2 regions of the Clostridium intestinale genome follow, and region 1 is predicted to be linked to the other one. Evidence: a T-box and tRNA genes for the amino acid it is inferred to sense, from the RefSeq annotation. Region 1 holds a T-box; the other holds one or more tRNA genes.
The links. A T-box is a leader RNA that pairs with one kind of tRNA and senses whether it is charged. The one in region 1 lies ahead of tyrS (tyrosine--tRNA ligase), so its partner is inferred to be a tRNA-Tyr.
Positions count from the first base shown of each region.

Region 2: it has a tRNA-Tyr gene. The T-box ahead of tyrS (tyrosine--tRNA ligase) is inferred to sense a tRNA for this amino acid. The anticodon was not compared.

Region 1 covers NZ_CP121166.1:3,509,796-3,514,389, forward strand. The annotation lists gene P8F83_RS17895 (Fur family transcriptional regulator) at 1-273, shown strand, start outside; gene P8F83_RS17900 (Dps family protein) at 451-927, shown strand; gene tyrS (tyrosine--tRNA ligase) at 1,188-2,381, opposite strand; T-box leader at 2,533-2,793, opposite strand; gene abc-f (ribosomal protection-like ABC-F family protein) at 2,948-4,594, opposite strand, start outside.
Region 2 covers NZ_CP121166.1:2,770,664-2,775,257, forward strand. The annotation lists gene nagA (N-acetylglucosamine-6-phosphate deacetylase) at 1-764, shown strand, start outside; gene metK (methionine adenosyltransferase) at 827-2,002, opposite strand; SAM riboswitch class I at 2,080-2,182, opposite strand; tRNA gene P8F83_RS14140 (tRNA-Tyr) at 2,289-2,373, opposite strand; tRNA gene P8F83_RS14145 (tRNA-Thr) at 2,382-2,456, opposite strand; tRNA gene P8F83_RS14150 (tRNA-Val) at 2,520-2,595, opposite strand; tRNA gene P8F83_RS14155 (tRNA-Tyr) at 2,610-2,694, opposite strand; tRNA gene P8F83_RS14160 (tRNA-Thr) at 2,703-2,777, opposite strand; tRNA gene P8F83_RS14165 (tRNA-Val) at 2,841-2,916, opposite strand; tRNA gene P8F83_RS14170 (tRNA-Tyr) at 2,931-3,015, opposite strand; tRNA gene P8F83_RS14175 (tRNA-Thr) at 3,025-3,099, opposite strand; gene P8F83_RS14180 (hypothetical protein) at 3,273-3,884, opposite strand; gene yyaC (spore protease YyaC) at 4,036-4,575, shown strand.

The sequences.
Region 1 (4,594 bases):
TTATCAAAAACTACAGTTTACAATACTCTTAATTTATTTGTGGAGAAAAAAATAGCTGAAGTAATTACTGTAGAAGATAATGAAGTTCGCTATGATTTATTTAATCCTAATGTTCATGGTCATTTCAAGTGTGAGAACTGTAATGAAGTATATGATATAGATATTGATTTTAACAATCTTGCAATTAAGGATTTAGAAGGTTTTACAATAAAAGAACAATACTTTAACTTTAAAGGTATTTGTAAAAAATGCGGGGATTTAAATAAAGAATAATCTTATTTCTTTTAGGGTATGTTAAGCACTGTAAAATTAAAATTTTACAGTGCTTTTTATTTATAATTTCTTAATAATCATTATTGACAAGACTTATCGATAATGTTATTATAATATTGTAATCATTGCAAAGTTTAAATGATTATAAAATTTATTTATTATTTGGAGGGATTATTTATGAGTAAAAATTTTATAGGTTTAGAAAAAAAATCGTTAGAAAATGTAGTAAAGGAACTTAATGTTTATTTAGCAAATTTAAATACATTATATACAAAAATACACAATCTTCACTGGAATGTTGAAGGACCTGCTTTCTTCCAATTACATGCAAAATTCGAAGAATTCTATAATGGAATATCAGAGGATTTAGATGCTGTTGCAGAAAGAATATTGATATTAGGTTTTAGACCGGCTGCTTCTTTAAAAGAATATTTAGGTTTAGCAACTATTAAAGAATTAGATAGCAAGGGAATCTCTGGAGATGAATCAATTAATATACTTCAAGAAGATTTTACTTCAATGGTCGAACATTCAAGAAAAATACTTACTTTAGCTGAAGATGCTAAAGATCAAGGAACTATAGATCTTGTAGCTGGATTTATATCAAATTACGAAAAAGCTTTATGGATGATAAGCGCATATAAAGCTAAATAATTTAAAGGAAGTTTTTTACTTCCTTTATTTGTTTTTAGGTATAAATTTCTAAATACTTGTCCACAATTTCTAATGAGGTGATTGTGGTGAGTTTAAAAAATATTTATCTTAATGAAAATTTCTATATAACCTTGGCTTTTATATCATGGTTTGGTTTTATGTGTATTCAACTAGCTCCTTAGAGGGAGCTTTTTCATTTATATAAAAAACTCCATAAGCCTAATTTCTAAGCTCATGGAGTTTTAATACTGGTACATATTCTAATCCTCAATTATAATTTTTATAAATTTCTTTTTTCCTATTTGTATAATCATTTCTTCAACTAATTTAATATTTTCTAGTTCTAAGATTCTAGTATCATTTATTTTTATTCCACCTTGTTCTATAAGTCTTCTAACTTCCTTTTTGCTTTGAACTAAAGAATGTTCAGTTAATATCTTCATTAAATCAAACTCACTTGAAGTTGCTTTTACAGTTAAAATATCATTAGGAATATTGCCTTTTTGAAAAATTTCAATAAATCTTTCTTCTGCTTCCTTAGCCTCTTCTTCTCCATGATAAAGTTTTACAATTTCTTTTGATAACTTCATTTTTATATTTCTTGGATTTTCACCATCATCTAAAGACTTTTTTATTAACTGTATATCATCTGGATGTACATCCGTTACTAATTCGTAGTACTTAATTATTAGTTCGTCTGGTATAGACATTGCTTTTTCATACATTACTTTACTAGGCTCATCTATTCCTATATAATTACCAAGACTCTTACTCATCTTCTCAATTCCATCTAAACCTTCTAATAAAGGCATAAATATAGTTGTTTGAGAGTCCTGTTTATATTCTTTTTGCAAAGTTCTCCCCATAAGAAGGTTAAACCTCTGATCTGTGCCTCCAAGTTCAATGTCTGCCTTAATTTCTACAGAATCATAAGCCTGCATTAATGGGTAAAAAAATTCGTGAATACCAATTGGTTCGTATTGAGTATATCTTTTCTTAAAATCCTCCCTTTCAAGCATTCTTGCTACAGTTGTGGTTGCCGCTAATTTAATTACATCTTCAAAATTTAACTTTGATAACCACTCACTGTTGAATCTAAGCTCTGTTTTACTTTTATCAAGTACTTTAAAAATCTGTTTTTCATAGGTTTTAGCATTTTCTATTACCTGCTCTTTTGTAAGCTGTTTTCTTGTTTTTGATTTTCCAGTAGGATCTCCTATCATTCCAGTAAAATCTCCAATAATTATCACTGCCTTATGACCTAAATCTTGAAGTTGTTTTATTTTTCTTAATACTACGGTATGACCTAGATGAATATCTGGTGCACTAGGATCTAATCCTAGTTTTACAGTTAAGGCTTTTCCTGTTTCAAGTTTTTCCTTAAGTTCATCTTTACCTACAACCTCATCTACTCCTTTCATAATTATTTTTAGTTGTTCTTCAATGCTTTTCATTTAAATTTCCTCCTTTAAACTAATATATATTCATACATAGATAATTACTTAATTACCTATTTATCTAAGTATCTACGTTCCTAATTACCTAATTATTTAATTAGATAATTAAGTATGCAGTTTTTTTGCGCAAAAAAACTCCCGTCCTTATAAAAAGGACGAGAGTAATAATCCCGTGTTACCACCTTAGTTTATCTATGCGTCACCACATAAACCTTATCAAGTACGCCAAAATTCTTGGTTATACTCTAGCACTATAACGTGTGCAGGATACGTCTTATTCCTACTAGTTGTTATCTTTCGGAATGCTGCTCAGAGATGTATTCAAATTAAAATCCTTTGCCCCTCTCACCTACCGGGAACTCTCTTTAAAGGTTATCCTAATCCTACTTATTCTCTTCAAAGCTTTTAACCATATATATTTTATCTGATGTCTAGCCATTGTAACACTCCCATTTCTTCAAGTGGGAAATAACAATGGCACGACCCTAGATAAGTTAAACTAAGATTCGGATGGAAATCAAACTCCATCCGAATCAAGTTTAACTTGATATTATTCTAATTTATTAACTTTGCTCTGTCAAGTATAACCACTCTTCCATACAAAGTTCTAGTTCAACTTGTAAATTTTCTTTATTTTTGAAACATTTATTTATTTCTTCGTAGTTTCCTTGAATAGTCTCCATCAATTCGTCCAAGGCTTTTATTTCTTTTTCTATTTCTACTATTTTTTCCTCTAACTTATTTAATTTATAGCTGTTATTTTGATTGTTGTTAGCTTTAGTCTTTTGTTGTTTTTCTATCTTTAAAGGTTTTATATCTATTTTGATTTCTTCTCTTTCATTTTTCTTAACCTTATAATAATCATAATCTCCTAAATAGCTGTTAAATTTTCCACCCTCTAAAGCTACTATTCTACTGCTCATTTTATTAATAAAATATCTGTCATGAGATATAAAAAATATTGTTCCTTTAAACTCATCTAAGGTATCTTCTAGGGTCTCTATAGAATCAATATCTAAGTGATTTGTAGGCTCATCTAATATTAATAAATTCGCCTCATGATATAACAGCTTACTAAGTTTTAATCTAGTTCTCTCTCCACCAGACAATCCCTTAACCTTTTTGAATACTATTTCTCCAAAAAACATATATTTAGCTAAATACTCTCTAGCTTTTCCTTCTAATATTTCTACATCTTCTCTAAAACACTCTAATACAGTTAATTCCTCATTATTAAATATAATATTTTGAGGTAGATAAGCTAATTTTACATTAGCACCAATCTCTGAAACTCCACTATCTAAGGATTCTTCCTTTAATAATGTTTTTAATAAAGTTGACTTTCCAGAACCATTCGCACCTATTAGGGCCACTCTTTCCTTAAATCTAACTAATAAATCACCTTCAACAAATAGAATCTTATCCTCAAATCTTTTAGAAGCACTTATAACTTTAATCACTTCCTGAGCTGACCTATCCCCTTGAGATATAGTAATGTGCATATTTACTTTTTCAGTTTTTGGTTTATCTACCTTATCCATTTTTTCTAATCTTTTTTGCATACTGAAAGCTCTTCTATAGAATTTTTCATTTCCAGAGCGATTAGCCCAATCTCTTAAGGTCTTTATGGACTTCTCCATTGAGTTTATCTTTTTTTGTTGTACCTTATATAACTCATATTGCTGCAATAGATTATCTTCTTTTTCTTTAACATAAGCTGAATAGTTCCCTTTATAACTAGTGCTTATTAAATCCTCTATTTCTATAGTTTTTGTTATTACATTATCTAAAAAATATCTGTCATGGGATACTATAATAACTGTTCCTTTATAATTTCTAAGATACTCTTCAAGCCATTCTAAGGACTCCATATCAAGATGATTAGTAGGCTCATCTAAAAGAAGAATATCTGGATTTTCTAGCAGTATCTTTCCAAGTACTACTGTAGTTTTCTCTCCGCCACTTAATAAATCAAAGCTCCTATCTAAAAAACTTTCTTTAAATTTAAGGCCTTCACAAACCTTACTAAGCTTCTCTTCCTTATCGTATCCTCCTAGAACTTCATAATTTTGCTGAAGCTCGCTATATTGACTTAATAACCTAGAAATATCTTCTCTCTCATCTGACATTATACTTTCTAGAGACTTCATTTTCTTCTCAAGCACTAATAGTTCATCAAATGCTATATTTAAAATTTCTCTTACTGTTGA
Region 2 (4,594 bases), 740 kb from region 1:
GCCCTTTTATTAGTCTACAAGCAATTGGTGCACAAAACCCTAATTTCCTTCAAAAACCATCTAAGGAAACTTATCATGATATGGTAGGTGAATATGAGAATGCAGTAACTTCTATAACTATAGCTCCAGAAGTAGAAGGGGCATTAGAATTAATTTCTTACTTAGACAATAAAGGTGTTAGAGTTTCATTAGGACATACTAAAGCGACTTATGAGGAGGCAATGGAAGGCATAAAACATGGTGTATCACACTCCACGCATCTTTTTAATGCTATGACTCCATTTCAACATAGAGAAGCTGGAACTGTTGGAGCTATTTTTGATTCTAATATAACTACAGAAACTATTTCTGATGGAATTCATATATCTTATCCTTCTTTAAGAACCGCATATAAAATAAAGACAACTGATAAGGTTTTATTAGTATCTGACGCAATGGAAGCCTGTTGTATGCCTGAAGGCTCTTATTCTTTGGGTGGGCAGCCTGTAATAGTTAAAAATGGTGCTGCAAGGTTAGAAAATGGAGCTCTTGCTGGTTCTATCTTAACACTTGATAATGCTATTAAAAATGTATATAAAAATACTAACTATCCATTACACGAAGTTATTAAGATGGCTACTTACAATCCTGCAAAACATTGTAAGGTTGATGACAAAAAAGGTATAATAAAAGAAGGGTATGATGCTGATTTAGTTTTATTTGATGATAATATTGAAATTAAATATTCAATAATTGGCGGAAAAATAGTTTATTCCAATAATTAGAAGAAAAAGTGGTTTATAAAATGATAACTTACAATCATTTTATAACCACTTTTTTTAATATACTATATTAATTTTTTTATTTCTTCAACCCTTGTTAGTTGTTCCCAAGGAAGTTCTACATCTGTTCTTCCAAAATGTCCATAAGCTGCTGTCCTCTTATATATAGGTCTTCTTAAATCTAAATCTCTTATAATAGCTCCCGGTCTTAAATCAAATACCTTATTTATTATATCGATTATTTTATCATCACCTATTTTAGCAGTCCCAAATGTATCTACTTCTATTGACACTGGTTTAGCAACTCCTATAGCATAAGCTACTTCTATCTCTAATTTATCAGCAACACCAGCTGCTACAAGGTTTTTTGCAACCCATCTAGCTGCATAAGCTGCACTTCTATCTACCTTAGTTGGATCTTTTCCTGAGAAAGCTCCGCCACCATGTCTACCGTATCCGCCATAGGTATCAACAATTATTTTTCTACCAGTTAACCCAGCGTCTCCTTGTGGTCCACCTATAACAAATCTTCCAGTTGGATTTATATAATATTTAGTATTTTCATCTAATAATTCAGCTGGTATAACAGCCTTTATTACATGTTCTAAAATATCACTTTTTATTTGTTCTTGTGATACCTCTGGTCCATGTTGAGTTGACACTACTATAGCATCAATTCTTTTTACTTTATTATCATCATATTCTACTGTAACTTGAGTTTTTCCATCTGGTCTTAAATACTCTAAAGTTCCATTTTTTCTTACTTCAGATAATCTTCTTGAAAGTCTATGCGCCATAGCTATAGGTGCTGGCATTAATTCTGGAGTTTCATTAGTTGCAAAACCAAACATCATTCCTTGATCTCCAGCTCCAACTGCATCTATTTTATCCATTTCGCCTTCTCTAGATTCTAAAGCCTCATCTACTCCTTGAGCTATATCTGATGATTGCTCGTCTATAGTAGTTAATACTGCACAAGTATCACAGTCAAATCCATATTTTGCTCTATCGTAACCTATTTCTCTAATAGTTTGTCTAACCACCTTAGGAATATCCACATAACATTTAGTTGATATTTCCCCCATTACCATTACCATCCCAGTTGTAACTGCTGTCTCACATGCTACTCTAGCATTTGGATCTTGTTCAAATATAGCATCTAAAACTGAATCTGATATTTGATCACAGATTTTATCTGGATGTCCTTCTGTAACTGATTCAGATGTAAATAATCTTTTCATTTTATTTCTCCCTCCGATATATTATTGCAAAAAAATAAAGCCCTCCGATAAGAAGAGACTTGATAAATTAATTCTCTCTCTTATCTCGCAGATTTTTCACTGCAGGAATTGGCACCTTTGTGCATAACACAGGTTGCCGGGTTTCGTAGGGCCCTATCCCTCCACCTCTCTTGATAAGAGTTATCATTATTCATTTCGTGAATAATTATATCATTATTAGATTAATATTTCAATAAAAATTTGTAATAAATAAAAAAAATAAAAAAGTAGAATAATCTACTTTTATTGGTGGAGGAGGACGGATTCGAACCATCGAAACGAAACGTAACAGATTTACAGTCTGCCCCCTTTGGCCACTCGGGAACTCCTCCATGTTTTATGGAGCTGGCAATAGGAATCGAACCTACAACCTGCTGATTACAAGTCAGCTGCTCTACCGTTGAGCCATGCCAGCACATATTCACTTTTAATGCCTATTAATTAAACTTGCTTGGTTATAATTTAATATTATAACTATTGGTGGGCACAACAGGGATCGAACCTGTGACCCCCTGCTTGTAAGGCAGGTGCTCTCCCAGCTGAGCTATGCGCCCTTATTTTTAAAAAATGGTGGAGGAGGACGGATTCGAACCATCGAAACGAAACGTAACAGATTTACAGTCTGCCCCCTTTGGCCACTCGGGAACTCCTCCATGTTTTATGGAGCTGGCAATAGGAATCGAACCTACAACCTGCTGATTACAAGTCAGCTGCTCTACCGTTGAGCCATGCCAGCACATATTCACTTTTAATGCCTATTAATTAAACTTGCTTGGTTATAATTTAATATTATAACTATTGGTGGGCACAACAGGGATCGAACCTGTGACCCCCTGCTTGTAAGGCAGGTGCTCTCCCAGCTGAGCTATGCGCCCTTATTTTTAAAAAATGGTGGAGGAGGACGGATTCGAACCATCGAAACGAAACGTAACAGATTTACAGTCTGCCCCCTTTGGCCACTCGGGAACTCCTCCATGTTTTTGTGGAGCTGGCAATAGGAATCGAACCTACAACCTGCTGATTACAAGTCAGCTGCTCTACCGTTGAGCCATGCCAGCGGATTTATATTGATTCTTTCACAGAACCGACAATGATTAGTATAAGGGGATAAGTAATAAGTTTCAACTCTTAAAATACCTCATTTACAGATATTATTACACTTAAACTCCTATTTTCTATATTTTTCTCCTTATTAGTCTATTATTTGATTTTTTCAAACTTTCTTTTAAACCTATACACTAATATGATTTTCTATTTTTTCTATATCTATATAAGGGCTGAGAATTTTTTTAACTTCTTCATAATCACTTGCTTTTAATCTATTTTTTAATATTTTAACTATATCTTTAGCTCCATCCACTTCATCTCCATTATCTAATATATCTTTGATTTGTGCATAATCAAAATTAGATAATTTACTTGCATAATAAAGCAATTTTGCTTTGTTAGATACAGAAATTTTCTTCTCTATTGTATTTTTATCAACCTTAAAAATCATACTTGCAGTCAAAGCCTCTTCTTCTTTTTTATCAGGTTTATTATAATTATTTTTAGAATTATCTATATATGAATCTTCATACTCATTACCCTCAACTTTAATTAATGGGTCACTATTTTCAGCCTTACCTTTGTCGTCTGCTTTCTTTTCCGTTTCTAATTTATCATTTTTTACACTAGTATTATTTTCATTATTTGCTTTATCTGCAACTTGTTTCTTAGATGTATTATTTTTAACTTGTACGCTTTGTTCCGTTGTTTTTTTAGGATTACTTGGGTATAAGATAAAGACTACACTTATAATTGTTGCTAATATAACTAATATCGTTAAAATTTTTTTATTCATTTTATCACCTCTCTACTATTAACCTTTATTGCCATTATTTATCATTTTTATACTTTTGATATTATAATTTTTTATTATATATAATAAGGTTCTTTTTGCTTGCATATATAATAAAGTACCGTTTATACATCAAGTAGAAAGGATGGTTTTTTTGAATAAAGTTAAAGTAAATTATAAAGAAAATATGGCCTATTACGAAATAGCTTACTTCTTGAGAGACTATATAAAAGACAATACTGTAATAGTCTGTATAGGAACTGATAAATGTATAGGAGATTCTCTTGGACCACTAGTAGGTACATTACTAAAAGAAACTCTAATACCCTTACCAATTTACGGAACTTTATCTTCACCTATCCACGCATTAAATATAGATAAAAAATTAGTTGAGATTAATAAAAATCATCCTAATTCTTTAATAATAGGCATAGATGCTTGTCTAGGAGATATTAATTCAATAGGTGAAATTCATGTAAGAGATTATGCTATACATCCTGGAAAGGGTGTTGGAAAAACTCTTCCTGATGTAGGTAATGCTTCTATTATAGGCATTGTTGATTCAAGTAGCGCTACCGAAATTTTTTCTAATAGAACTATACGCCTTTCTTTAATAATGGATATGAGTAAATCTATTGTTAAAGGAATAGTTCACTCTTACTATTTGAGTGATATAAAAAAACTTTCTATATAAAAATAAAATGCTACTAAAA